2 regions of the Rossellomorea sp. RS05 genome follow, and region 1 is predicted to be linked to the other one. Evidence: a T-box and tRNA genes for the amino acid it is inferred to sense, from the RefSeq annotation. Region 1 holds a T-box; the other holds one or more tRNA genes.
What was found. A T-box is a leader RNA that pairs with one kind of tRNA and senses whether it is charged. The one in region 1 lies ahead of pheS (phenylalanine--tRNA ligase subunit alpha), so its partner is inferred to be a tRNA-Phe.
Positions count from the first base shown of each region.

Region 1 (14,448 bases):
ATACAGGACGCAGATATCCCCCGCGATCCCCGTCAGGATCAAGTGCTGGATATCCAGCTGGTGAAGGAGGATTTCAAGCTGTGTCCCGAAGAAACAGGAATGCTTCGGCTTGATGATGAAGTAATCATCTGTGTCGGGGTGAAGCCGCTCGATGACTTCTCTACCCTTCCCTTTTTTGCAGTGCTCGATGATATCGTTCATATTGTCCTGCCATAGACCATAATTATCGTTGACATAGATGATGGGGATACCCGCATCTTTCGCCTTTTTCTTCAGATCCCGGATCGGATCGACGACGTCAAGGGTATGGTCAAGCAGGTTTTCCCCTCCGTCGAAGTCGAACGTATTGATCATATCGATCACGAGGAGTGCTCTGTTATCTTTACCCATTTGGTTCCTTCCCCTTTCGAAGCTTTTAGCCTTTCTTTACCACTCACGATTTCACTCAAACGTCCACGGGATGGGGCTTTTGGAGTGAAATGAAAAACGCGCCTTCTGCATGAAGGCGCGCCATTCGTTTTAATGAGGCTGTTGAAGGGAATTCTCAAGCTTTTCAAGGACCATCTTCTGTTCGTTCGGATCAGCGTTCTGCCAGAAAACCTCGAGGAGTACACCCAGTCCCGGGAGCGTCTTCTCTTCGCCTCCCTGAATGGCGTCTACGATGGTATCTCTCAGTTCATCCTGTGAATTGCCCTGCACATTGTGTATGATCGCTTTGCGTAAGTTCAAGCTCATTATGCCCAGCTCCTTTATGGTTGATGAGGAATTCATTGTTATCGTCTCTCAAATCCCGTATATTATGTATGGAAGTTGAGGTATAATGGATATTTGAATAGAACGTTGAAGGAGCGGATACGATTGAAGTATATTCAATCCTCAAAAAACCCCATCGTGAAACAATGGAAGAAGCTGTTGACCAAAAAAGAACGGGATCTCACCCGTACCTATATCATCGAAGGATTCCATCTTGTAGAGGAAGCGTTGAAGCAGGATGGTGTCGTGCAGGAACTGATCGTCGTGGAAGGAGTGGAGGTGCCTAGGACCTTTGAGGCCGAATCCATCACCACCGTATCAGCTGAGGTCGGAAGCCTTCTCGCCGATACGGAGACCACCCAAGGGATCTTTGCCATCTGTCGGCAGCAGGAACGGGAGGAAGATATAGTCGAAGCGAGTACCTTCCTTCTCCTGGACGGGCTCCAGGATCCCGGTAATATTGGGACCATCATCCGGACGGCTGATGCGGCAGGGATCGACATGGTCGTCCTCGGGAAGGGGACGGTGGATCCTTATAACCAAAAAGTCCTTCGCTCTGCCCAGGGCAGTCATTTCCACCTGCCGATCGTGCGGATGGATCTTGAAGAGCTGATCCCGGAGCTGCAGGAGCGTGGGATCCCGGTTTATGGCACGGCCCTTGAGAACGGGGTGGAATACACAGGCGTCGAGCCTGCTGCATCCTACGCCCTTATCATGGGGAACGAAGGAAACGGAATGTCCTCCCATACACTGAAGATGACGGATCAAAATCTCTACATCCCGATTTACGGGCAGAGTGAATCATTGAATGTGGCCATTGCTGCAGGCATCCTCATGTATCATTTTAATCAGAAGACACCGAAAAGGGTTTGAATTCTCCCCGATAATTCACTATAATAGTTCTCATATACGAAAAACGTTGAAAGAGGAAAGTAGCATCTGGAATTCCTCCAGGGAGAGAGTGCCTCGACTGAAAGCACTCTTATGAAGGACAGCTGTGAAATTTCACCTCTCGAGTTGGCATCGGGACCATTGCCCAGGCAATGTAATGATGTACCGGCATATGCCGTTATCCGAATGAAGTGAGTGGGCGAACGCTGCCTGCTTATAAGGGTGGTACCGCGATCAAACCTCGTCCCTTTCCGGGATGGGGTTTTTTTATTTGGTCAAAAAAGGACCGGTCCACTGAGACCGCAAGATAAAAAGGAGGATGTTCCATGGAGGAAACATTACGATCCCTTCAACAGGAAGCAATCGAAAAAGTAAATGAAGCACAGGATTTAAAAGCGCTGAATGATGTGCGCGTTGCCTATCTCGGCAAAAAAGGCCCCGTGACAGAAGCGCTGAAAGGCATGGGGAAACTCTCTGCAGAAGAGCGTCCGAAAATGGGTGCCCTCGCCAATGAGGTCCGCGGAGCCATCACCGAGACCATCGAAGCGAAGCAGGCCATCCTTGAGAAGGAAGCAGTGGAGAAGAAGCTCCAATCGGAAACAATCGACGTGACCCTCCCAGGACGCCCTGTGAAAAGCGGGAATCACCATCCCCTTACCATGATCGTCGAGGAAATCGAAGATCTGTTCATCGGTATGGGCTATACGATTGCCGAAGGTCCCGAAGTGGAGAAGGACTACTACAACTTCGAAGCGCTTAACCTGCCGAAAGGACACCCGGCCCGGGATATGCAGGATTCATTCTATATCTCGGAAGAAACGCTCCTCCGCACCCATACGTCCCCTGTACAGGCAAGGACGATGGAGATGGCAGATGGAAAAGGACCGATCAAGATCATCTGCCCTGGGAAAGTGTATCGCCGCGACACCGATGATGCGACCCATTCCCATCAGTTCACACAGATCGAAGGGCTTGTCGTCGATGAACACATCCGCATGAGTGACCTTAAAGGAACGTTGAATGTATTTGCCAAGAAGATGTTCGGGGAAGACCGGGAAATCCGACTCCGTCCAAGCTTCTTCCCATTCACGGAGCCTTCCGTCGAAATGGATATCAGCTGTAAGATCTGCGGCGGTGAAGGATGTCGCGTATGTAAAGGGACCGGCTGGATCGAGATCCTCGGTGCCGGAATGGTCCATCCGAACGTACTGGAAATGGCCGGATTCGATTCAAGCAAGTACTCAGGGTTCGCCTTCGGGATGGGACCTGAACGGATTGCCATGCTGAAGTACGGAATCGATGATATCCGTCACTATTACACGAACGATACGCGTTTCCTCAAACAGTTCAGCGAGAAGGAATAAACGGGGGCGTATGACGCACCGGACAAATCGATAGGAGGTACAAGAATGTACGTTTCATATAAATGGCTGGAAAACTACGTGGACCTGTCAGGTGTCACACCAGAAGAACTTGCCGAAAAGATCACCCGCAGCGGGATCGAGGTAGAAGGAGTGGAGCGGATCGGGGACGGCATCAAGGGTGTCGTCGTCGGCCATGTCCTTACATGCGAACAGCATCCCGATGCGGATAAACTGAATATCTGCACCGTGGATGTCGGAGAAGAAGAACCCGTTCAGATCATTTGCGGGGCACCGAATGTCGCCAAAGGACAGAAAGTGGCCGTAGCCAAGGTAGGGGCAGTCCTTCCCGGCAATTTCAAGATCAAGAAAGCGAAGCTCCGCGGAGAGGTTTCCCAAGGGATGATCTGTTCCCTTCAAGAGCTCGGCGTCGAAAGCAAGCTTGTGCCGAAAGAGCATGCTGACGGGATCTATGTATTCCCTGAAAACGAAGAAGTCGGAGCCGATGCAGTGGAGCGCTTGAGCTTGGATGATTCCATCCTTGAACTCGGACTCACCCCGAACCGCTCGGATTGCTTGAGCATGCTGGGTGTTGCCTACGAAGTGGCGGCGATCCTCGACCGGGATGTGTTGCTTCCGGAACCATCCGTGAGCGAATCCGGCGAGAAAGCGTCAGACTACGTGTCTGTCCGCGTGGAAGCGAAAGATGACAATCCACTGTACGGAGCAATGATCATCAAGAACGTGAAGATCGGCCCATCACCAGCATGGATGCAGCACGCCCTCATGGCAGCGGGCATCCGACCGCATAATAATGTCGTCGACATCACGAACTACGTACTCCTTGAGTACGGTCAGCCACTTCATGCCTTCGACTATGACCGATTCGGATCAAAAGAAGTCGTCGTCCGCCGTGCGCATAATGGCGAGAAGATCGTGACACTCGATGATACGGAGCGCACACTGTCTGATGATCAACTTGTCATCACGAATGGCAAGGCACCAGTCGCCCTCGCCGGCGTCATGGGCGGAGCAGACTCTGAAGTCCAGCAGGACACCACCACCGTCCTATTGGAAGCAGCGTATTTCACAGGCGCCATTGTGAGGGGGGCTTCCAAGCATCACGGGCTCCGCAGTGAAGCGAGCACACGTTATGAAAAAGGCGTCGATCCCGAGCGCGTCCTGAAAGCGGGAGAACGTGCCGCCGAGCTCATGGCTGAGTATGCCGGAGGAGAAGTCCTCGAAGGCACGGTCCTCTTTGATGAAATGACCGTCCAACCGGCCCGCGTATCCATCACCCTTGAGAAGATCAACGCTTCACTCGGAACAGCCATCACCGCTGAGGAAGTGGAAAGCATCTTCCGACGTCTCGGATTCCCTGTTAAAGTAAGCGGTGATACCTTCCACGTGACGGCTCCGACAAGAAGAGGCGACATCACGATTCAGGAAGATCTATTGGAAGAAGTGGCACGCCTCTACGGCTATGACCACATCCCGATGACCCTTCCTCAAGGGGCATCCACAGCAGGAGGTTTAAGCCCATATCAGGCGAAACGTCGCGCTGTCCGCCGCTACCTGGAAGGAGCAGGTCTCCTTCAGGCGATCACTTACTCCCTGACGAACGACAAGAAAGCGACTCAATACGCACTTGATGTGAAAGAGCCGGTCCGCCTCCTCATGCCGATGAGTGAAGAACGGAGCAACCTGCGCCTGAGCATCGTCCCGCAGCTTCTTGAAGTCATTTCGTACAATAAGGCCCGTCAAAACGACAGCCTCGCGTTCTATGAAGTCGGAGCCGTGTTCCTGAACGAAGGGGAAGAACTTCCACGGGAAGAGGAGCACATTGCAGGGGCCCTTGCCGGTCTGTGGCATTCGCATCTTTGGCAGGGTGAGAAGAAGCCTGTTGACTTCTACGTGGCAAAAGGGATCCTCGAAGGAATGTTCGAGAACCTTGGCGTATCTGATGCCATCAGCTACCGTCAAGCCGTCATCGATGGATTACACCCAGGACGGACAGCGGAAATCCTCTTGAACGATGAAGTCATCGGTTTCGTCGGTGCCACCCATCCGGAAGTGGAAAAAGACCTTGATCTCGACGCAACCTACGTATTCGAACTGAAGGCCGCACCGGTATTCGGATATGATAAAGCACCTCTCGGCTACTCACCGATCCCGCGTCACCCATCGATCACAAGGGATATCGCCCTCGTCGTCACACAGGATGTGAAAGCGGGAGACGTTCAAGCCATCATCAAAGAAGCAGGAGGAAAACTTCTCAAAGAAGTCTCCGTCTTCGACCTTTACGAAGGAGAGCATATGGAACCAGGCAAGAAATCCCTGGCCTTCTCCCTCAAATACTTCGACCCGGCCAAAACCCTGACCGATGAAGAAGTCGTGAAAGTCCATAACAAAGTCCTTGACGCCGTAAAAGCGAAAGCCGGAGCGGAACTTAGGGGATAAATTAAGAAAGATGCCGGGAGTGGTTCCGGCATCTTTTTTTGGCTTTTCCACTAGACTTATCTCTCATCATGATCATGCATGATCCCTTTGCGGAGCGATTCACTATTAATCCTCTCGTTTTTCTTACAGGAACAGTCGAGAGACCCCTCAGGATGATGAAAGAAATCCTCCTGCCCTTTGTCCTCCATCAAATCCCTTCATCTGCAAAACATCTTAATAGAATCATGGGAAGGCTGCCTCATGTCAGTATGCAGGAAGTGGATAAAGACATAATTGGCGATAATGATATCTATCTACCCAAACTGACAACCAAGAAAGAAATGAAGCACTTTACCTCTCCTGTGCTCATCATAGCAGGGCAAAAAAGATTTTTTTCCTGAAGATCGAGTAAGTAAAAGAGCTCAAGAGATCATTACGAATGTAAGTCATATTATATGGGCCACTTTCCTTCCGAAGAGCATCTTGTGAAAATACATCATGATACAGAAGCATTTTAAATTGCGTATAACGAACTATTTCTATCCGAAAATCGCAGAGTCCCCCGGAGCGGAAGGCAGACGACTCCAACGGAAAAAACGGGCAGGGTGAGACTCAGGGGATAAGCCGAAGCAGCTCACTGCAAGCCCCGTGGAAAGCGGCCGACCGCAGAGGAACGAACGACCTAGTCTCCAGCTTCTATCCAATGTAAGAACAAGATGGCGATTCCAAGTTTCGAATCCGCCCCTCTCCATTCTTTGTACAAAGTCCAGTGAAGCGGAAGGTAGACGACTCCAACGGGAAAAGCGGGCAGGGTGAGACCCTGCAGGCCTGCCGAAGCGGCTCACCGCACGCCCCATGGAAAGCGGCTACCTGGAGCGGAGAGGAACGGACCCTATTCAAAACAAAAAAAGATGCCATCCCAAAAGGATGACACCTCCCTCTACTTCTTCGAAATCTTGATTGCCTTATCACTATTGGCAAAATGCCACTTCGTCATATTCTTCAGGGAGTCAACGCCCCTGCGCTTGATGATCTTGGCCGCAGCGATATCAACGGCGCTTCCGGCACCCTTAGGGATCGTCACGCCGGCCTTTTCACTCAGCTTGTCCATCTCCTTCAGGAACGCATAGCGGGCTATGATCGATGCCGCCGCAACGGACAGATGCATGCCTTCACCCTTCGTACTGAAGTAAACCCGGTCCCGCTGGATCTTTTTCTGTGAAGCAATATGTTTGTAGTACGTATTTTTTTCCACAAACTGATCGATCAGGATCCCTTCCGGCTGTTCGGGGGAGATTTTGTCCATCAGATTCAGGATCGCTTTATTGTGAAGCAGGGCTTTGATCTTCCCTTGGGTCATCCCGCTTTCCTGGAGCTCATTGTATTTCGGGTTATGAAGGATGAGGAGACTGTAAGGAATCGTCTGGATCAGGTCCTTGGCGATGCGCTTGATCGTCTCGTCCGTCAAGTTTTTGGAGTCCTGGACACCAAGTTCCTTCACGAGTTCGAGATGCTCCCGTTTTACATAGGCGCTGACAACCGTGATCGGTCCGAAGAAATCCCCGGTCCCGACTTCATCCGATCCGATCACCGACCACGAAGCAAAGTCTTCGGGAAGGGTGGTGGTCTTTTTGTCGATCTTCTTTACTTTAGGAGCAACCTTCGTTCCCCAGCGGGATGCTTCCTCTTCGCCCCGGGCCCCCTGGAAGAGGACTTTTCCCGATTTATAGGCCGTGACGGTGCATCCTGCAGGCTTGGCAGAGAATACTGCACCGGGTGGCACCTTGCCTGTGAGGACGGAAGAATAGTGTTCTTTCATTTTATGTATCTGATCAGATGTCGTTTGAATGACGGTATTGGCCAAAACGGATCTCTCCTTCTTTACAAGTATGGTACGATGGATATGAGTTCATATGACAATGTTCTACCATTCTCAACAGGTACATGGTATGATAGTGTGTAGAATTTTTAAGTGAACGGGGGTCTTTCGGATTGTCTGAAGCAGAAAAAAATCGCATTACCGTGGATATATATGGTCAGCACTATACGATCGTCGGGACAGAGGCGCCTGATACGATCCGCTTCGTCTGCTCCAAAGTGGATGACAAAATGAGAGAAATCAACTCTGCGAACCCGTATCTCGACACGGGAAGACTTGCTGTCCTGACAGCCGTGAACGCCGTGAACGATTATATCAAACTTCAAGAGAAGTACGAAGACCTCGAACGGCAAATCAAACAATTAAAGGATTGAAGTAACTATGTTGGATATCATACTGCTCGTACTCCTGCTTTTTGGATTCCTCATCGGTTTGAAACGGGGATTCATCCTGCAGGTGATACATATATTCGGTTTCATCGCTTCATTCATTGTAGCATATTTGTATTATGATCAGCTTGCTCCCAAGCTGACTTTGTGGATTCCTTATCCGAATCTTGACGACCAGATGGCATTGAAGATGATCTTCCAGGCGGGGAATATGGAAGACGCCTACTACCGGGTGATCGCATTCACCATCATTTTCATTGCAGTGAGGATCATCCTTCAGATTATCGGCTCCATGCTTGATTTTGTCGCCCACCTTCCAATCTTGAAGCAGGTGAACAAACTGGGCGGGGGAGTGCTGGGATTTGCGGAAACGTATTTGATCCTGCTCATCCTGCTGTTCATCGGGGCCCTCCTGCCAATGGATTCCGTGCAGTCGGCCATTCAAGGATCCTTCCTTGGACAGGGCATGGTCAAAAACACCCCGATCTTCTCCGATATGATTCAATCATGGTGGATGGGGAAATCAGCTTGATAACAGGACTGGGTCCAGGAACCGAAGCATTCGATGCTGTTCCGGATTCAGTCTTTTTCTTTTGATGCGGAGTTTGCTACTATAGAGAGTGGAGAAACCATTTTCATGATGGAGAAGGTGATTGACGTGAATAAAAAAGATATCATTAAACTATTAGAAGAGATTGCCATCTATATGGAGTTGAAAGGCGAGAACTCATTCAAAATCTCGGCTTATCGCAAAGCAGCTGCAGCTCTTGAAAATGATGATCGCAGTTTAAGTGAAATAGATGATTTTACAAAAATCAGTGGAATAGGAAAAGGGACGGCAGGGGTCATCCAAGAATACGTGGAAGAGGGCTATTCATCGGTATTGGAAGAGTTGGAGGAACAGGTTCCTGCCGGACTCGTTCCCCTTCTTCAACTTCCCGGACTAGGTGGGAAGAAGATTGCGAAGCTGTACAGCGAGCTTGGCGTGGAAGGAATTGAAGACCTGGAAGAAGCATGCCGTAACGAGAAAGTCCAGGCCCTGGCCGGTTTCGGGAAGAAGACGGAAGAGAAGATCATCGCCGCCATCGAGCAGGTTGGCAAGCGGCCGGACCGCCTTCCCATCGGTTTCATGGAAGGAGTGGCAGTCGAGATCGAAGCCTTCCTAGGCAATATGGACAGCATCAGGACCTACTCCCGTGCCGGCAGCCTGCGGAGGGGACGCGAAACCATCAAGGATCTTGATTTCATCCTCTCCACTGATGAGCCGTCACAGGTGAAGGAAGCCCTTCTGAAGTTCCCCGGTATCGTGGAGACCATTGCAGCGGGAGACACAAAAGTATCATTGACGCTCCGGTACAGCTGGGATGTGAGCGTCGATTTCAGGATTGTCGAACCGCAGGAATTCGCCACAGCCCTCCATCATTTCACGGGTTCGAAAGATCACAACGTCCGGATGCGACAGCTTGCGAAAGAGCGTGGAGAGAAGATCAGCGAATACGGGGTGGAGAACGCTGAAACGGGTGAAGTGACGACGTTTGAAACGGAAGAAGAGTTCTACGATCACTTCGGTCTCCCTTTCATCCCGCCTGAACTCAGGGAAGACGGCCGCGAGGTGGAAGGGTTCACGAAAGACTACCCATTGATTTCCCTTGAAGCCATCAAAGGAGACCTTCATATGCATACCACCTGGTCCGACGGCGCTTACTCCATTGAAGAGATGGTGGAAGCCTGCCGGGCAAAAGGGTATGCCTATATGGCCATCACGGACCATTCCCAATACCTGAGGGTAGCCAATGGCCTGAGCAAAGAACGATTGCTGAAACAGATTCAAGAAATTAAAGAAATCAATAAGCGCTATGATGATATCGAGGTGCTTGCGGGTATCGAGATGGACATCCTGCCTGACGGGACGCTCGATTATGACGACGACGTCCTCAGTCAGCTTGACGTGGTCATCGCATCGATCCATTCGAGCTTCTCGCAGTCACAAGACAAAATCATGGACCGATTGAAAACGGCACTGGAGAATCCCCATGTGGACTTCATCGCCCATCCTACGGGCAGGATCATCGGCAGAAGGGAAGGATATGCCGTCGACATGGATGCTCTGATCGATCTCGCGGCAGAAACCGGAACCGCACTGGAGCTCAATGCGAACCCGAACAGGCTCGATCTATCTGCAGAACACGTGCGAAAAGCCCAGGAACGCGGTGTTCCCCTGGTCATCAATACGGACGCACACAGCCATGACCACCTTGAGTTCATGGAGATCGGCGTCTCGACTGCGCGAAAAGGATGGATCAAAACCAATTCGGTCCTCAATACGAAAGATACAGACGAACTCATGAAGTTCCTGAAACGAAACAAATGATAAAGGTGGAGTATCGTGAATTCCAAAGTACTGAAAACATTAGAGTTTGATAAGATCAAAGAACTACTGAAAGAATATGCGGCATCTGCACTGGGCCTTGCCAAGGTGACCTCCCTCACACCATCCGTCGACTATAACGAAATCCTGGCCCTCCATGAAGAAACGGATGAAGCCATGACGATCCTCCGCCTCAAGGGGCACGCCCCACTCGGAGGGATCTTCGATATCAGGCCCCATGTGAAGCGTGCCCAGATCGGTGGCATGCTCTCTCCCGCCGAACTTGTGCAGGTGGCGAGCACAATTCGTGCAAGCCGTAAGCTGACGCGCTTCGTTGAAGAACTGAAGGAAGAGGAAGTGGAAATCCCGCTCCTGCAGGAGAAGATGGAATCCGTCACGCCGCTTCCACACCTTGAGCAGGAAATCCGTCAGGTGGTGGACGAAAACGGAGGCATACTCGATTCTGCCAGTGATTCCCTACGGAACATCCGCACCCAGCTCAGAGCAAATGAAGGAAGGATCAGGGAGAAGCTTGAGCGGATGATCCGTTCCTCCAATGCCCAGAAGATGCTGTCGGATGCCATCATCACCATCCGGAACGATCGCTACGTCATCCCGGTGAAACAGGAATATCGCGGCCATTATGGCGGCATCATCCACGATCAGAGTTCCTCTGGTCAGACCCTTTTCATCGAGCCCGAAGCCATCGTGCAGCTCAATAACCAGCTCAGGGAATTGAAATTGAAAGAGCAGACCGAAATCGAAAAGATCCTCCTGGCCATGACAGAGAAGGTGCATGAATTCTCAAGTGAGCTCTTCTACATCGTTTCGGTCCTCACGGATGTGGACTTCATGTTCACAAAAGCGAAGTTCGGCCGTTCCATCAAGGGGACGAAACCAATCGTCAATCAGGATAAGCGGGTCAGGCTGAATAAAGCCCGCCACCCACTGTTGCCAATGGATGACGCTGTGGCCAACGACATCGAGCTCGGGGATGATTTCTCGGCTATTGTCATCACCGGTCCGAATACAGGGGGGAAAACCGTCACCTTGAAAACACTCGGTTTGACGACCCTCATGGCACAGGCCGGCCTTCCGATACCGGCGCTGGATGGTTCCGAGGTAGGGGTCTTCAAGACCGTGTATGCCGATATCGGGGATGAGCAGTCCATCGAACAGAGCTTGAGTACGTTCTCCTCCCATATGGTGAACATCGTCGGGATCCTCGATAAAGTCGATTTCGACAGCCTTGTCCTCTTTGATGAGCTCGGGGCGGGGACCGATCCGCAGGAAGGGGCGGCGCTGGCCATCTCGATCCTTGATGAAGTCCATGCCACCGGAGCGAGAGTGGTCGCAACGACCCATTATCCGGAACTGAAGGCATATGGCTATAACCGTGAAGGCGTCGTGAATGCAAGCGTCGAGTTCGATGTGGAAACACTGAGTCCGACCTACCGACTCTTGATCGGGGTACCGGGACGGAGTAATGCATTCGAGATCTCCGAGCGCCTGGGGTTATCCCAACGGGTCATCACGCGTGCGAAATCCCATATCGGGACCGACAGCAAGGAAGTCGAGAACATGATTGCTTCCCTCGAGGACAATCGCAGGCAGGGTGAGCGCGAGCTTGAAGAAGCGCATGAGCTCTTGAGACAAGCAGAGAAGATGCACAAAGACATGCAGAAACAGATGATGGAGTACTACGAGAAGAAGGACTCCCTCTATGAGAAAGCCCAGAAAAAAGCATCCGAAGTCGTCGACAAAGCGAAAGCGGAAGCGGAGGAAGTGATCCGCGACCTGAGAAGGATGCAGAAGGAAAGCTCGTCCGGGATCAAGGAGCACCAGCTCATCCAGGCGAAAAAACATCTCGAGGAAGCAGCCCCGAACCTCCCACAATCGTCGAAACCGAAAAAACAATCGACGGAACGCACATTGCAACCGGGAGATGAAGTGAAAGTCCTAAGCTTCGATCAAAAAGGCCATCTCGTTGAGAAGGTATCCAATAAAGAATGGCAGGTTCAGATGGGGATCATGAAGATGAAAGTGAAGGAATCCGATCTTGAATTCATCCAATCCCAGCAGAAGGTGGAAACCAAGCCTCTTTCCACGGTGAAAGGCAAGGACTTCCATGTGAATCTTGAACTCGACCTCAGGGGCGAACGCTATGAAAATGCTTTGGCCCGAGTCGATAAATACATCGATGATGCTCTCCTTGCGGGCTATCCGAGGGTTTCCATCATCCATGGGAAGGGCACCGGTGCCCTTCGGCAGGGCGTCCAGGAATACCTGAAGAATCATCGTGCCGTCAAGAAGGCCCGATTCGGTGATGCCAGTGAAGGCGGCACCGGGGTAACGGTCATCGAATTCAAGTAGTAGAGGAGAGAAGGGGGATTCCTAGTGGAGAAAATCTGGGAGAATGTGTTGGTGAAGACCGCTGCGAACTACAGCGTCGTCATCCTCTGCCTTGTTCTTTTCCTGGCGGTCTTTGAACTTGTCACGAAGTATAAGAACTGGGAAGAAATCAAGAAGGGGAATCTTGCCGTGGGCATGGCTACCGGAGGGAAGATCTTCGGGATCGCCAATATCTTCAGTCATTCCATTGATCATAATGATACGATCATCACGACGATCGGATGGGGTGTCTACGGCTTTTCCCTCCTGCTGATCGGGTACTTCATCTTTGAGTTCCTGACACCTAGATTCAAGATCGACGAAGAGATAGCCAATGATAACCGCGCTGTAGGATTCATTTCCCTCGTCATTTCCGTCGGACTATCCTATGTCATCGGCGCAGGAATTTCATAAGGAGAGGGAATATGGAGAAACTGGCGAAAGTATTATTGGTCCTTTGCGGAGGATTCATCGTGGTGGGAATCATTTATATGGTTTTCTTTGCTTGACCGCCTTAATATTGAAAGGAAGACTGTCATACAGTAGTGGTGACAGTCTTTTTTATATGGGATGACTCCTGACAAGGGAGGATGACCATAGGCTAAAAGAAGGACTGGGAATCGAATACAAATTGTATCTGAAGTCCTGATGTTTTATAATGGGAATAGAAAAAATTTTCAAACAATTAGATAGGAGGGATCAGTATGAACAAACCCTGGCTCGCTGAATACCCCGAGCAGATTCCAAGGGAGTTTTCGCTGGTGGAGAAACCGCTTCAGAGCTATCTGACTGATGCGGCGGAGAAATATGGTGGGAAAACGGCGATCCATTTCATGGGCAAGGAATTGAGCTATAGTGAGGTGCACGAAGCGGCACTCAAATTCGGCTCTTATCTGCAGGGGCTCGGGATCGAAAAAGGAGACCGTGTGGCCATCATGCTCCCCAACACGCCGCAGTCGGTCGTTGCCTACTACGGCATCCTCTATGCTGGAGGAGTCGTCGTGCAGACGAATCCACTTTATATGGAGCGGGAGATCGAGTATCAGATGAAGGATTCGGGTGCCAAGGTGATGCTCACCCTGGATATCCTTTATCCGCGGGTTACGAAGGTGATGAAGGAAACCAAGCTTGAACATATAATTGTAACCGCTATCAAGGATTGTCTCCCCTTCCCAAAAAACCTGATTTATCCATTCATCCAAAAGAAACAGTACGGCATCGTCGTGAAAGTGGAGCCGTCGGAAACCATCCATCTCTATACGGATATCATGAAGAGAAGCGCAGGAGGACTTGCAGAACCGGAGGAGTTTGATTTTGCAGAAGACCTTGCTCTCCTTCAGTATACGGGAGGGACGACGGGGTTCCCGAAAGGGGTCATGCTCACCCATCAAAATCTGGTGGCCAATGCGTCCATGTGCGATATCTGGCTTTATAAGTGCCGGAAGGGTGAAGAACGGGTCCTGGGCATCCTCCCATTCTTCCATGTCTATGGGATGACAGCCGTCATGGTGCTATCCATCATGCAGGGGTATACCCTCATCCTCCTCCCGAAATTCGATGCCACCACGACCCTCAAGACGATCCAAAAGCAGAAGCCGACCCTGTTTCCCGGAGCTCCGACAATCTATATCGGATTGTTGAATCATCCGGATCTCAAGAAGTACGATCTCTCCTCCATCGATTCATGCATCAGCGGAAGTGCATCGCTCCCCGTCGAGGTGCAGCAGCAGTTCGAAGCGATAACAGGAGGAAAGCTGGTCGAAGGATATGGCTTGACGGAGTCATCGCCGGTCACGCACTCCAACTTCCTGTGGGATAAAGAGAGGGTGAAGGGGAGCATCGGCGTCCCTTGGCCGAATACCGACAGTGTCATCTTGTCCATGGAAACAGGGGAACCGCTGCCGCCGAATGAAATCGGTGAGATCGCTGTGAAGGGTCCGCAGGTGATGAAAGGATACTGGAATCGACCTGAAGAAA
Region 1 covers NZ_JBDKWY010000003.1:162,286-176,733, reverse strand. Annotated here, with positions in the region: gene ABJ225_RS10745 (cysteine hydrolase family protein) at 1-390, opposite strand, end outside; gene sspI (small acid-soluble spore protein SspI) at 520-735, opposite strand; gene ABJ225_RS10735 (TrmH family RNA methyltransferase) at 859-1,626, shown strand; T-box leader at 1,664-1,896, shown strand; gene pheS (phenylalanine--tRNA ligase subunit alpha) at 1,971-3,008, shown strand; gene pheT (phenylalanine--tRNA ligase subunit beta) at 3,054-5,465, shown strand; gene ABJ225_RS10720 (hypothetical protein) at 5,618-5,845, shown strand; gene rnhC (ribonuclease HIII) at 6,385-7,308, opposite strand; gene zapA (cell division protein ZapA) at 7,437-7,697, shown strand; gene ABJ225_RS10705 (CvpA family protein) at 7,705-8,244, shown strand; gene polX (DNA polymerase/3'-5' exonuclease PolX) at 8,350-10,083, shown strand; gene ABJ225_RS10695 (endonuclease MutS2) at 10,099-12,453, shown strand; gene ABJ225_RS10690 (DUF350 domain-containing protein) at 12,478-12,885, shown strand; gene ABJ225_RS10685 (AMP-binding protein) at 13,176-14,448, shown strand, end outside.

Region 2 (14,448 bases), 200 kb from region 1:
GAAGTTAAGCTCTTCAGCGCCGATGGTAGTTGGGGGATCTCCCCCTGTGAGAGTAGGACGTCGCCAGGCGGTACATACGGAGGATTAGCTCAGCTGGGAGAGCATCTGCCTTACAAGCAGAGGGTCGGCGGTTCGATCCCGTCATCCTCCACCATAGTTTTTTCACGAAGCGTTAGCGAAGTGAAAATAACTTACCGTAAAGAAGCTTTAACCTTTGCAATGTAGCTAAGGCAAAGCAAAAAGAATACACCATACACCTTGCCGGTGTAGCTCAACTGGTAGAGCAACTGACTTGTAATCAGTAGGTTGGGGGTTCAAGTCCTCTTGCCGGCACCACTTTTTTTATGTTTAATTGTATTTTTTATAGGGCATAACCCTATTAGGTAATCAGCACGAGCCATTAGCTCAGTTGGTAGAGCATCTGACTTTTAATCAGAGGGTCGAAGGTTCGAATCCTTCATGGCTCACCATTTATATCATGCGGGTGTGGCGGAATTGGCAGACGCACCAGACTTAGGATCTGGCGCCGCAAGGCGTGGGGGTTCAAGTCCCTTCACCCGCACCATATGCGGAAGTAGTTCAGTGGTAGAACACCACCTTGCCAAGGTGGGGGTCGCGGGTTCGAATCCCGTCTTCCGCTCCATAATTGCCCTAGCCGGGGTGGCGGAACTGGCAGACGCACAGGACTTAAAATCCTGCGGTAGGTGACTACCGTACCGGTTCGATTCCGGTCCTCGGCACCAGTGAATTTCATATATGCGCCCGTAGCTCAATTGGATAGAGCGTTTGACTACGGATCAAAAGGTTAGGGGTTCGACTCCTCTCGGGCGCGCCATGATCGGGAAGTAGCTCAGCTTGGTAGAGCACTTGGTTTGGGACCAAGGGGTCGCAGGTTCGAATCCTGTCTTCCCGACCACTTTCTTTGGGGCCTTAGCTCAGCTGGGAGAGCGCCTGCTTTGCACGCAGGAGGTCAGCGGTTCGATCCCGCTAGGCTCCACCATTTATAATGTTAGAGAACCAGGAAATACTCGTTTTACGAGGCGGTGTAGCTCAGCTGGCTAGAGCGTACGGTTCATACCCGTGAGGTCGGGGGTTCGATCCCCTCCGCCGCTACCACTAGGGACCTTTAGCTCAGTTGGTTAGAGCAGACGGCTCATAACCGTCCGGTCGTAGGTTCGAGTCCTACAAGGTCCACCATAGTTCTCACCATACGGAGGAATACCCAAGTCCGGCTGAAGGGATCGGTCTTGAAAACCGACAGGGGTGTCAAAGCCCGCGGGGGTTCGAATCCCCCTTCCTCCTCCATATTTTTCATCTTTTATCGTCGCGGGGTGGAGCAGTTCGGTAGCTCGTCGGGCTCATAACCCGAAGGTCGCAGGTTCAAATCCTGTCCCCGCAATACCATGTTGATCCGTTAGGATCGGGATGTAGTGACTGCAATACATATGTAATGATCTTTCTTTTCGCTAACGCGAATACTATTGATAGCTATTTTGCTATCGCAGCATATTGATCTTTATTTTCGCTAACGCGAAAAAAAGTTGGTCCGGTAGTTCAGTTGGTTAGAATGCCTGCCTGTCACGCAGGAGGTCGCGGGTTCGAGTCCCGTCCGGACCGCCATTTATATTTTATTAAGATGCGGCTCAGTAGCTCAGTTGGTAGAGCAATGGACTGAAAATCCATGTGTCGGCAGTTCGATTCTGTCCTGAGCCACCATATGTTCATGGCGATTGTGGCGAAGTGGTTAACGCACCGGATTGTGGTTCCGGCATTCGTGGGTTCGATTCCCATCAGTCGCCCCATTTTTTTTGCGGGTGTAGTTTAATGGTAAAACCTCAGCCTTCCAAGCTGATGTCGTGGGTTCGATTCCCATCACCCGCTCCATTTTTATTTGTGGGCCTATAGCTCAGCTGGTTAGAGCGCACGCCTGATAAGCGTGAGGTCGGTGGTTCGAGTCCACTTAGGCCCACCATTTTCATTATTCCGCAGTAGCTCAGTGGTAGAGCTATCGGCTGTTAACCGATCGGTCGCAAGTTCGAGTCTTGCCTGCGGAGCCAATATGGGGAAGTACTCAAGTGGCTGAAGAGGCGCCCCTGCTAAGGGTGTAGGTCGGGCAACCGGCGCGAGGGTTCAAATCCCTCCTTCTCCGCCATAAAAAGCGGCCCATTGGTCAAGCGGTTAAGACACCGCCCTTTCACGGCGGTAACACGGGTTCGAATCCCGTATGGGTCATAATACGAAAAAGATGTGTCGAGGAAATCTTCGACACATCTTTTTTTTGCATGGATTGGCATTGATTTTTATATCTACCTGGTTTCAACTTGTAATGCGTTTGAAATTTTTAAAATATTTCGACAAATAACGACAAACAAAAGGATAGAAATGGGATGAAAACCTTGTCATTCGAGGGTTTCATCCTTTTTTTGGTGTTTTTCGTGGTGAGCTAACAAATATTGTCGCAAATGGGAGATGATGAAATGAAGGAATTCTTATATGATGAAAGAAATAAGTAAGGAGATTGATGATGGTAGGTGAGGATATGGACACGTTGTCCCTAACAGATTATGACGTTTTTTTGTTTCATGAAGGGAATATGCAGCATGCCTATCGTTTTATGGGGTGCCATGTGAAAGCAGGCATTTCAACTGATTTTTGCGTTTGGGCTCCCGAGGCAAGATCGATTTCAGTGGTTGGTTCTTTCAACAACTGGAACGGAAGGGGATTTGAGCTTAAGAGGATCAATCAGGAAGGTGTATGGATGATCCGGGTTGATGAAGACTTGACCGGCTCAACGTATAAATATGAGATTGTGACTGCTTCAGGAGAACGTAGGATGAAAGCTGATCCATATGGGTTCTCCTCTGAAGTCAGACCGCGAACTGCAAGTGTGGTGTACGACCTTGAAGGGTTTAAGTGGAGCGATCGCGATTGGATGAAGGTGAAAGAGAAACATAATCGATTTGATCAACCAATGTTCATATATGAAGTCCATTTGGGAACATGGAAAAAGAAGAGGGATGGCAGTTTTCTTACCTATTCAGAGCTCGCGGATGAACTGATTCCGCACGTGAAGGAACACGGCTTCACCCATATTGAAATCCTGCCGGTGACCGAGCATCCATTCGATCGTTCGTGGGGCTATCAGGGGACAGGCTATTATGCTCCCACAAGCAGATATGGTTCACCCCATGAGTTCATGGCGTTTGTGAATGAATGCCATGCTCATCAAATAGGCGTCATCATGGATTGGGTACCCGGTCATTTTTGCAAGGATGCCCATGGACTGTATCAATTCGATGGATCCTTTGCCTATGAATATGCCCGGGATAGTGACCGTGAGAATCATACATGGGGGACGGTCAACTTCGACCTCGCAAAAGGAGAAGTAAGGAGCTTTCTCCTATCCAATGCCCGTTTCTGGATGGAGAAGTACCACATCGACGGGTTCAGGGTCGACGCCGTGGCGAACATCATTTATTGGGCGAATCAGGGGGAGTCGGCTGCGAATGAGGGGGCACTGGAATTCCTTAAACGGTTGAACACATCCGTGTTTCAGTTTGACCCTTCCTTTCTGATGATGGCGGAGGATTCCACCGATTGGCCCCAGGTCACCTCTCCGGTTCACTACGGGGGGCTTGGCTTCAGCTATAAGTGGAACATGGGCTGGATGAATGATGTGCTCACCTACATGGAAGCGACACCGGAAGAAAGAAGAGGGCTTCATTCCCTCATCACGTTCTCCATCCTCTATGCGTTTTCGGAAAACTATATCCTGCCTTTCTCACATGATGAGGTGGTCCATGGGAAGAGGTCATTGCTGGATAAGATGCCGGGGGATCATTGGCAAAAGTTTGCCCAGTATCGGTTGCTCCTTGCGTTCATGACAGGTCATCCGGGTAAAAAGCTTCTGTTCATGGGAAGTGAACTGGCTCCGTTTGCCGAATGGAAGGACCTGGAACAGTTGGACTGGCATTTGATGAGTTACGATTTTCATCACAAATTCAACTCATATTTCAAAGAAGTGCTGCATCTATATAGAGGTGCAACACCGCTTCACCAGTGGGACCATCGGAGTGACGGTTTTGAATGGATCGATGTCAATAATGCCGATCAGCAGATCTTCTCCTTCATCAGGCATTCAGAGGGAGAGCATCTGGTCATCATCTGTAATTTCAGCAAGGATGCCTACCACCACTATAAGGTGGGCGTACCCCTTGTGAAAGCATATCAAGAGATCTTGAACAGCGATGAAGAACGCTTTGGAGGCTCACATCAAATCAATCCCCACCCCCTTCTTGTCACGAAAGGGGCCTATCACGGGAAAGAGGGATCAATTGAAATGACGATACCGCCTTATGGAGCTGTTTATTTAAAACCAATCATATGAGGGGAGATGCTAGCATGGGTAACGGCAAATGTGTGGCAATGTTGTTGGCAGGAGGCAAAGGGAGCAGGTTGAATTCATTGACGAAGAGCCTGGCGAAACCGGCGGTGCCCTTTGGAGGCAAATACCGTATCATCGACTTCACATTGAGTAATTGTACGAATTCCGGCATTGATACAGTGGGGGTTTTGACTCAATATCAACCGTTGGTATTGAATTCGTATATCGGGATCGGCAGTGCGTGGGATCTCGACCGACGGAACGGGGGGGTCACGGTGCTTCCTCCTTATGCAGAATCCTCCGAGATGCGGTGGTATACAGGGACGGCCAGTGCGATCTTCCAGAACGTGAACTACATCGAGCAGTATGATCCGGAATATGTGCTGATTCTTTCAGGAGATCACATTTACAAAATGGATTACAGCAAGATGCTCGATTATCATATCGAAAAGAAAGCGGACGTCACGATTTCGGTGATTGAGGTCGGATGGGATGAGGCGAGCAGGTTCGGTTTGATGAATACCGATGAAGCCATGAGGGTGACCGAGTTCGAGGAAAAACCGCCGTTCCCTAAGAGTAATCTGGCTTCCATGGGCATCTATATCTTCAACTGGTCACTTCTGAAAGAATACCTGGAGATGGATGACCGCAATCCACGCTCCACACATGATTTCGGAAAGGACGTCATTCCCCTTCTCCTTGATGAAAAGAAAAAGCTGATGGCTTATCCGTTCGAAGGCTACTGGAAGGATGTCGGCACGGTCCGGAGCCTATGGGAGGCCAATATGGATCTCATCGATGAAAAAAATGAACTGAATCTTTTCGACCTGGACTGGAGGGTCTATTCGGTCAATCCCAATGAACCGCCTCAATATATCTCGGAAGATGCCCATGTGGAAGGATCGTTGATCAATGAAGGATGCACGATCGAAGGGACCGTTGAAAAATCCGTGTTGTTTCAGGGAGCTTCTGTGAAGCGTGGAGCCCATGTCACCCGTTCCGTCGTCATGCCGGGGGCAGAAATCGGCGAGAATGCGTATATCGAGCAGGCGATCGTGCCTCCTGATGTGGTGGTGCCGAGTGGCATCGTCATCATGCCTGAGGAAGAGTCGGATGAAATCATACTGGTAACGGAATCGGTTCTATCGGCATTACTCGAACAGGAAGAAGTTTGATCATCTACTTAGAGGAGGAGTTCATATGAAAAACACCCTGTTAGGCGTCATTGATGCGACCAGTTATTACGATTCACTCGAAGACTTGCTATTGCACCGTTCGCTTGCGGCCCTTCCGATCGCCGGCCGCTATCGCCTGGTCGATTTCGTCCTTTCAAATATGGTGAATTCAGATATCGGATCCGTCGCCATCTTCCCTAAATACCAGTACCGTTCCCTCATGGATCATCTCGGATCGGGGAAAAACTGGGACCTGAACAGAAAGAGGGACGGTTTGTTCTTCTTTCCGGTTCCGGGACTTGAAAGGAACGATGAAACGATCGGATCGTTCAATCATTTTGCCCATCACATCGATTATTTCACCCGCAGCACACAGGAATATGCCCTCATCACCAACTGCTATACGGTGTGCAATATATCCTATCGTCCGGTCCTTGACCGCCACGTCCAGATCGGATGTGATATCACGGAAATCCGGCATGGGGGATCGTCCCTTCATATGTATCTGATCAAAAAAGCCCTTCTTGTCGATCTGATCAAAACCCGCCATCAGACAGGGTATACGTGCATGAATGACGTGGTGGAAGATATGGAGAGCGGTCTGAAGGTATGCGGATATGAACATCAAGGCTTTGTGGAGAGGATCGACTCCATCGACAAGTATTTTGAAACAAGCATGAATCTCCTTGAGCTTGATCAGTGGAGGGAGCTGTTCAAGAAAGACCTGCCCATCTACACAAAGGTAAAGGATGAGCCGCCGACACGCTATACGAGCGAAGCGGGCGTCAAGCACAGCATCATCGCCAATGGCTGTTTCATAAAAGGTCATGTGGATCATTCCATGATCTTCAGGGCGGTGAAGGTGGGAGAAGGAACCACGATCAAGAACTCCATCATCATGCAGAAAAGCCAAATCGGCCGTGATTGTGTATTGGAAAATGTCATCCTTGATAAAGATGTAAAGATCGAAGATGGAGTTAGACTCATCGGGGACCCGGAACAACCCATCGTCGTCCGTAAAGGCATGGTCCAGGGAGCGCTGATGAACTCGTGAAGGTATTATTTGCAGTTTCTGAGTGTGTACCATTCATCAAATCGGGTGGGCTCGCGGATGTTGCCGGTGCCCTTCCGAAAGAACTTCGTAAACTTGGAACCGATGTGAGGGTGATCCTCCCTAAGTATGGGGGGATCTCCGCTCATTTTAAGGACCAGATGAGGAAGATCAAGGAGTTCACCGTAGCCGTGGGATGGAGGCAGCAGTACTGCGGGATAGAGGAATACAGGGAAAATGGGGTCACCTACTACTTCGTCGACAACGAATACTACTTTGCCCGGGACCGATTATATGGATTCGTTGACGAAGGGGAGCGGTACGCCTACTTTACCCGGGCCGTACTGGAAGCCATCGGTGAACTGGAGTTCTATCCGGACGTCATCCATTGCCATGACTGGCATACCGCGATGATTCCATTCTTGCTGAGGACCGAGTATCAGGACCGCGGAGGATATGCCTTCATCCGCACGGTTTTCACCATCCATAATCTGCAGTTCCAAGGGATCTACCCTTTCAGTGTGATGACAGATCTGCTGGGCATTCCCCAGCGTTACGCCCATCCTGATTACCTGGAATTCCATGGGTGCATGAATTTCATGAAGGGAGCCCTCATTTCTGCCGATATCATCACGACAGTCAGTCCTACATATAAAGACGAAATCCTACAGCCTTACTACGGGGAACGTCTCGATGGAGTCCTGAAACTCAGGGAGCGGGAGCTGGTCGGGATCGTCAATGGGATCGACGACGGGGAATACGATCCCGGTCAGGGGGATCATCCATTCTTCAGTGGCAATCTTCACGGCAAAAAAACCAATAAAGAGCAGCTGCAGGAGCGGTTGGACCTTGAAAAACGGGATGTCCCTGTCATCTCCATCATTTCACGTTTGACTGCCCAGAAGGGACTCGATCTCATCAGGGCCGTGCTTCACGAAATGCTCAAGGAGGATGTCCAGTTCATCGTCCTTGGTTCGGGTGACTGGGAGTATGAGCAGTTCTTCAGGGAAGCAGCTGCTGCGAACCCGGATAAGGTCAGGGTTCAGATCGGATTCGATGAAGCATTGGCCAAACAGATTTACCGTGGGTCCGATGTATTCCTCATGCCTTCAAGGTTCGAGCCGTGCGGCCTTGGGCAAATGATCGCCATGAGATATGGTGCGCTTCCCCTCGTCAGGGAGACGGGGGGATTGAATGATACGGTGCATTCGTATGATGAAGAATCGGGAAGCGGAAACGGCTTTTCGTTTGCGAATTTCAACGCCCACGATATGTTGTATACGTATCGCCGCGCCATCCGTCTCTACGGACAGGAAGACGTGTGGGCAAGGATTGTGAAGAATGCGATGGAAACCGATAACAGCTGGGCTCAATCAGCATTCAAATACAATCAATTGTATTCAGATCTCACCTCGAGGAGTGAAAGTCATGTTTTCTAGCCAGGAGGAATTTAAGGAAGCTTATCTGAAGAAGTTGGAGATGACATCAGGTAAGGCGTTCCCCGACACCACTCTTCAAGATCGTTATGACACGCTCGGACAGCTGATCCGTGAGTACATCAGTATGAACTGGATCCAGACAAACGAGCAGTACCGCTATCAGAAGCAAAAACAGGTGTATTATCTGTCCATTGAATTTCTGCTCGGTCGCCTGTTGAGGCAGAATCTGATGAATCTCGGGATCTATGAGCTTGTGGAAGAGGGGCTTGGAGATTTGGGGATCGATTTGAAGGACATGGAGGATGTAGAGCAGGATGCCGCCCTCGGGAACGGGGGACTTGGACGACTGGCCGCATGTTTCCTTGATTCCATGGCCTCCATGGACCTTCCGGGTCACGGGTACGGCATCCGCTACAAGCATGGACTGTTTGAACAAAAAATTGTGAACGGTTATCAGATGGAGCTCCCCGAACAGTGGCTTCGTCATGGATATGTGTGGGAAGTAAGGAAGCCGGATCTTATGATGCAGATTCCGTTCTGGGGCCGGATTGAATCATCCGAGAAGGACGGGGTACCCTCATTCAGGCATGTAGATGCTGAAATCGTTGCTGCCGTGCCGTATGATCTACCCGTCGTTGGCTACGGAACGACAACGGTTAACACGCTGCGCTTATGGAATGCAGAGCCTTATGCCTATAAAGCCGGAAGGGACATGATGAAGTATAAGCGTGATACGGAGGCCATCACTGAATTCCTTTATCCTGATGATACACAGGATGAGGGAAAGGTCCTCAGGTTGAAGCAGCAGTATTTTCTTGTGTCTGCAAGCATCCGTACGATACTCGAGTCCTATCTCTCCAGGCACGGGAACTTGGCAAATCTGCACGAGCATGTGGCCATCCACATCAATGATACACACCCGGTACTCGCCATTCCTGAAATGATGAGGGTATTGATCGATGAGTACGGCATGGACTGGGATTCAGCTTGGGGCGTGACGACGAAGACGTTCGCCTATACGAACCATACGACCCTTTCTGAAGCACTGGAACGCTGGCCAGTGAGGATTTTTCAGCCTCTATTGCCGAGGATCTACATGATTGTCGATGAAATCAATGAGCGGTTTTGCCGTGATCTGTGGGACGCCTATCCGGGAGAGTGGGGCCGGATTGAAGGGATGGCCATCATCGCCCATGGGGAAGTGAAAATGGCCCACCTCGCCATAGCAGGAAGCCATAGTGTGAACGGGGTCGCAAAGATCCACACCGATATCTTGAAAGAACGGGAGATGAGTCTGTTCTATCAGTATTTTCCCGGGAAGTTCAACAGTAAGACAAACGGGATCACCCATCGCCGCTGGCTGCTAAATAGCAACCCTCCCTTGGCGTCGCTCATTCAATCGGCGATAGGAGACACCTGGATCAAGGATCCTTCCAGGCTTACCGAGCTTGAGTCCTATACTGCAGACTCTACATTCCTGGAGGACCTTCATAAGGCGAAGCAGTTGAATAAAAAGCGACTCGCTGATCGCATCCTTCAGACCAATGGGATCATGGTGGACCCGGATTCGATTTTTGATATTCAAATAAAAAGACTTCATGCGTATAAGAGGCAGCTTCTAAATATCCTCCACATCCTTCATCTTTTCAATAGATGTCAGGAAAACCCCGATGCGGATATTCCGTCGCGAACGTTCATATTCGGCGCCAAGGCTTCACCGGGGTATTATTATGCCAAGAAGATCATCAAGTTGATCCATTCGGTCGCTGATCTCGTTAATGATCACCCATCCGTCAAGGGAAGGATCAAAGTGGTATTCCTTGAGAATTACCGTGTATCCCTTGCAGAAGAAATCATCCCGGCAGCGGATGTCTCCCAGCAGATCTCCACGGCGAGCAAAGAGGCGTCAGGCACAGGGAATATGAAATTCATGATGAACGGGGCCTTGACCCTCGGCACATTGGATGGAGCCAATATCGAAATACAGGAACAGGTGGGGGATGAAAATATTTTCATCTTCGGTCTCAGGGCAGAAGAGGTAATGAAGCAGCAACAGGATGGCAGTTATTATTCCATGGAGTATTATCACCACGATGAGCGCATCAAGAAAATGCTCGACCAGCTGGTCGACGGCAGTCTTCCTGATGCGGGGGATCATTTTGAAACCATCTATGATTCGCTTCTCGCGGAGAATGATGAATTCTTTGTCCTGCGGGACTTCGATTCCTATGCCAAAGCTCATGAAAAGGTAGCTTCTGCTTACCGTGACCAGCAGTCGTGGCTTCGGATGAGCCTGATCAATATCGCCCGATCTGGATACTTTTCGAGTGACCGGACCATTGCTGAATATGCACGTGAGATCTGGAGGATCGGTGGGGTAGGCGTACGATAATCCTGCTGAATAACAATCGCCCGGATGCCAATGGCATTCCGGGCGTTTTGTTGTGAGCCTTAAGATTTCTTTTTATCTGATACGTAGCTGTCGCGTTCTTTATACGGGATGTCCCCGATGGTCGACTCCATGTCGTTCTCATCGAGCATATCCTCGTACTCTTCATGTGCCTTGGATGGATAGGCCCGCGTGTTCTTCCCATCCATATCCGTCCCGACGAAGGATTCCATATCTTCCGTGAACCCTTCCGTCTCGTCATCGTCTTCATAAAGATCGGAATAATCATCATGATCGCCTTGAAAGTCCGATGGTGTTTCCGATGTACCGAATCGGCCGACCTCCTGGAAGCTATCTTCTGTATCCCGCACCAGCTGTCCGGTTTCGTGGCGGAATTCCCCATTTACAGGTGGCTGAAGGATATCCTCTTCTGCAGGCCGGTCATCGACGATCGACTGGGCACTTGCATGGTCCTTGCAGTAAAGGGTCGTCGGTATGGCCTCAAGGCGTTCGAAAGGGATTTCTTTGCCGCACTCTTTGCAGGTGCCGTAGGATCCTTCATCCATTGCTTTCAAGGCATCGTCGATTTTGTTCAGTTCTGATTTTGAATGCTCGTCCAGTGCGAAATCTTTTTCACGCTCGTATAATTCCGAACCCATATCTGCAGGGTGGTTATCATAGAGGGAAAGCTCCCCCCCATTTTCGTTATCTCCAGTGTTGGCGGGATTTTCTTCCCTGTCATCCAACTGTCCCTGGATATGATTCTTCTGGTCCATCAATTCTTCTTTCAGCTTTTGCTTTTCCTGGGTTGAAAGCATATATGTCACGTCCTTCATAGAGTTCGATTTGTTCTTCATCGTACTCATACTTTAACCGAAACAGGGTCTGTTAAAACATGAATCCTTGTGAAGTGTGCGGGGAATGGGCCTTTTCTCCACCCAACATCAGGTTTTATAACGCTTTTGGTTTCTCAAAAGGGGAAAAAGGGTTTATTATATAATAGGGATAAATAATGATTCATATCCATGACTTCGTTGACACACCCTATACTCAGGTGTATCTTGTAATGGATTTGAAAACTGTAAGTGATTGTCTGGAGGAATTCAATTGGTTACAATCCAGAAGACCAATATAGATCAAGCATACGATGCAGCCTTACTGAAGGCTCAACAAATCAATCATCCCGTGCTGCTGAGCATGGTGGAAGAAACAGGGGCCTTGGATCCACTTTCTTTCTATCATGCCGGTGGCAGGGTTTTTAAAGGAGAACGCTTTTTATGGAAGGATCGCGATCAAACGATCTCCCTCATAGGGGCAGGCTCTTCATATGATCTTTCTTCATCATTGAAAGAGGGGGAGCGCTTTTTTGCCATCGAGAAAGAGTGGAAGCGCTTCATATCTGATGCGGTGGTGGTATCGAGGGAAGAGTGGCCTGGAACGGGTCCCCTTGCATTCGGAGGTTTCCGTTTCGATTCTGCCAATCCTGCTTCTGAAGAATGGACGGGATTCAATGAAGGGTCCCTCCGCATCCCGAGATATATGCTTACGAAGGCAGGAGAAGCCAATTATCTGACGGTTAATGTCGTTTGCCTACCGGATGGAAGCGGCCCTTCCCTGCAGCATTGCCTTAAAGAAAAAGATCGGTTGTTGATGATGGCGTCGGAGCCGGCGAGCCATGAGGACCCTGGTGAGATGTCAGCAGAGGATATCCGCCCGCTTGAATGGAAGCAGTCCGTCCGCAATGTGGTCGACCGCTTGAAAACGGGGGAAATGGAGAAAGTCGTCCTTGCACGGAAAACCAAGGTATCCTTCAGCGATGAAGTTACGTCCGACTTCGTCCTTGATAACCTTTGGAAACAGCAGCCTGACAGTTTCATCTTCAGTTTTGAGCAGGAAGGAAGCTGTTTTATCGGAGCGACTCCCGAGCGTCTTGTGAAAAAGGACGGGGAAGAGATCCTTTCCACCTGTCTGGCAGGTTCGATTGCAAGGGGGAGCGACCTTGAAGAAGACGAGCGTCTTGGAAGGGAACTCCTGGAGGACGATAAAAACCGGTATGAGCACCAGCTCGTGGTCGATACGATCCGTCAGGCACTGTCCTCCGACTGTGAACGGCTATCCATACCAGAAGAGCCTCAGCTCATGAAGCTGAAGGATATCCAACATCTGTACACCCCGGTCAAGGGAACGGCACCATCCGGCCTGTCGATCCTGACGCTAGTGGAAAAGCTGCATCCGACTCCGGCCCTTGGAGGTGTCCCGCGTAAGGAAGCCATGCAGGTGATCCGGGAAGAAGAGCAGATGGACAGAGGCCTCTATGCAGGGCCGGTCGGATGGATGGATGCATATGGAAACGGAGAGTATGCCGTCGCTCTTCGCTCAGGACTCTTGAAGGGGGATCACGCCTTCATTTATGCAGGCTGCGGGATCGTTGCCCATTCGGACCCCGACAGTGAGTTCAAGGAGACGCAAATGAAATTCCGTCCGATGCAGCGGGCATTAGGGGGAAATCTGATATGAACGAACATCAGCAGCGCTTGACCGATTATCTTGTAGCATTCATAGATGAATTATCCAGGAACGGAGTAGACGAAGCCGTCATCAGCCCCGGCTCCCGGTCTACTCCTTTGGCGTTATTGCTCACCCATCATCCGCGCATCAAGACGTATGTGAACGTGGACGAGCGATCTGCCGCATTCTTTGCCCTCGGCATCGCCAAGGCAAAACGGAAGCCGGTCATCCTTGTCTGTACGTCCGGGACCGCAGCAGCGAACTATTATCCTGCCGTCATTGAAGCACGGTATGCCAAAGTACCGCTCCTTGTCTTGACGGCCGACCGCCCCCATGAGCTGAGGGAGGTCGGTGCGCCACAGGCCATCGACCAACTTGACCTCTACGGAAGGCATGTCAAATGGGCAGTCGATATGGCCCTTCCTGAGTCGGGTCAGGAAGTCTTGCGGTATGCCCGCTCAGCGGCAGTGCGGGGCCTCGGTATGTCGATCGGGGAACCTCACGGACCGGTGCACTTCAACTTCCCGCTCAGGGAACCACTCATTCCCGACCTGCGGGAGGATCTCTTTGAAGAAGGTACGGCAAAACGCGTCTATCAGGGTGAACGCACGCTCGCTCCTGATCAAGGGGAAGAACTGGAGAAGGTCTTGAACGAACGAAACCGGGGCATCATCATTTGTGGTCCGGGTATGAGTCCGGACGGCATTCAAGCTGTCGCAGACTTCGGAAGGGCAAAGGGATTTCCGATCCTCGCCGATCCGCTGTCGAACATGAGGAGCGGAAAGCATGGGACAGATGGTATCATCGATACTTATGACACGTTCCTGAAAGCCGGTACCGTCGGGGAAGACATGAAACCGGACCTGATCATCCGTTTCGGTGCCATGGCCGTGTCTAAACCCCTCATGCTGTTCTTGAAAGGGCTGGAGGATGTCCCTCAACTCGTCATTACCCGTGGAGAAGAGTGGCAGGATCCTACGGGAAGAGGAACCCACTATGTTTATGCCCATGAACGTCATTTCTGTGATCGTTTTGCAAGAGAAGCTAAACAACGGGATTGGATTGAGAAGTGGATCAGACTGAATGAAAAGACGAAGGACCTCATGCAAGAGGTGACTGGAGAGTGGGATGAAGGCAAGGCTGTGAAGTGCCTCCTTGAAACCATTCCGGAGCAATCATCCGTTTTTGTGAGCAACAGCATGCCGATCCGGGATGTGGATACCTTCTTCTTTTCGAATGATCGCTCCATCGCTATCCACGCCAACAGGGGTGCCAATGGCATCGACGGTGTCGTTTCGACGGCACTTGGCATGAGCACGCAGTCACCTTCCACCTATCTGCTCATCGGAGATCTTGCATTCTTCCATGATATGAACGGATTGCTCGTTGGAAGGAAATATGGCTTGGATCTGACTGTCATCGTCATGAACAATAACGGTGGTGGTATTTTCTCCTACTTGCCTCAGGCAAAGGAAGGTGCGTATTTCGAAGAGCTGTTCGGG
Region 2 covers NZ_JBDKWY010000003.1:357,843-372,290, reverse strand. Annotated here, with positions in the region: rRNA gene rrf (5S ribosomal RNA) at 1-69, shown strand, start outside; tRNA gene ABJ225_RS11770 (tRNA-Val) at 79-154, shown strand; tRNA gene ABJ225_RS11765 (tRNA-Thr) at 261-336, shown strand; tRNA gene ABJ225_RS11760 (tRNA-Lys) at 395-470, shown strand; tRNA gene ABJ225_RS11755 (tRNA-Leu) at 481-565, shown strand; tRNA gene ABJ225_RS11750 (tRNA-Gly) at 569-643, shown strand; tRNA gene ABJ225_RS11745 (tRNA-Leu) at 655-743, shown strand; tRNA gene ABJ225_RS11740 (tRNA-Arg) at 759-835, shown strand; tRNA gene ABJ225_RS11735 (tRNA-Pro) at 840-916, shown strand; tRNA gene ABJ225_RS11730 (tRNA-Ala) at 925-1,000, shown strand; tRNA gene ABJ225_RS11725 (tRNA-Met) at 1,040-1,116, shown strand; tRNA gene ABJ225_RS11720 (tRNA-Ile) at 1,121-1,197, shown strand; tRNA gene ABJ225_RS11715 (tRNA-Ser) at 1,213-1,305, shown strand; tRNA gene ABJ225_RS11710 (tRNA-Met) at 1,326-1,399, shown strand; tRNA gene ABJ225_RS11705 (tRNA-Asp) at 1,544-1,620, shown strand; tRNA gene ABJ225_RS11700 (tRNA-Phe) at 1,641-1,716, shown strand; tRNA gene ABJ225_RS11695 (tRNA-His) at 1,727-1,802, shown strand; tRNA gene ABJ225_RS11690 (tRNA-Gly) at 1,811-1,884, shown strand; tRNA gene ABJ225_RS11685 (tRNA-Ile) at 1,896-1,972, shown strand; tRNA gene ABJ225_RS11680 (tRNA-Asn) at 1,983-2,057, shown strand; tRNA gene ABJ225_RS11675 (tRNA-Ser) at 2,062-2,152, shown strand; tRNA gene ABJ225_RS11670 (tRNA-Glu) at 2,161-2,232, shown strand; gene glgB (1,4-alpha-glucan branching enzyme) at 2,525-4,387, shown strand; gene ABJ225_RS11660 (glucose-1-phosphate adenylyltransferase) at 4,402-5,559, shown strand; gene ABJ225_RS11655 (GlgC family sugar phosphate nucleotidyltransferase) at 5,585-6,613, shown strand; gene glgA (glycogen synthase GlgA) at 6,610-8,049, shown strand; gene ABJ225_RS11645 (glycogen/starch/alpha-glucan phosphorylase) at 8,039-10,441, shown strand; gene ABJ225_RS11640 (TraR/DksA C4-type zinc finger protein) at 10,501-11,274, opposite strand; gene ABJ225_RS11635 (isochorismate synthase) at 11,546-12,955, shown strand; gene menD (2-succinyl-5-enolpyruvyl-6-hydroxy-3-cyclohexene-1-carboxylic-acid synthase) at 12,952-14,448, shown strand, end outside.
Region 2: it has a tRNA-Phe gene. The T-box ahead of pheS (phenylalanine--tRNA ligase subunit alpha) is inferred to sense a tRNA for this amino acid. The anticodon was not compared.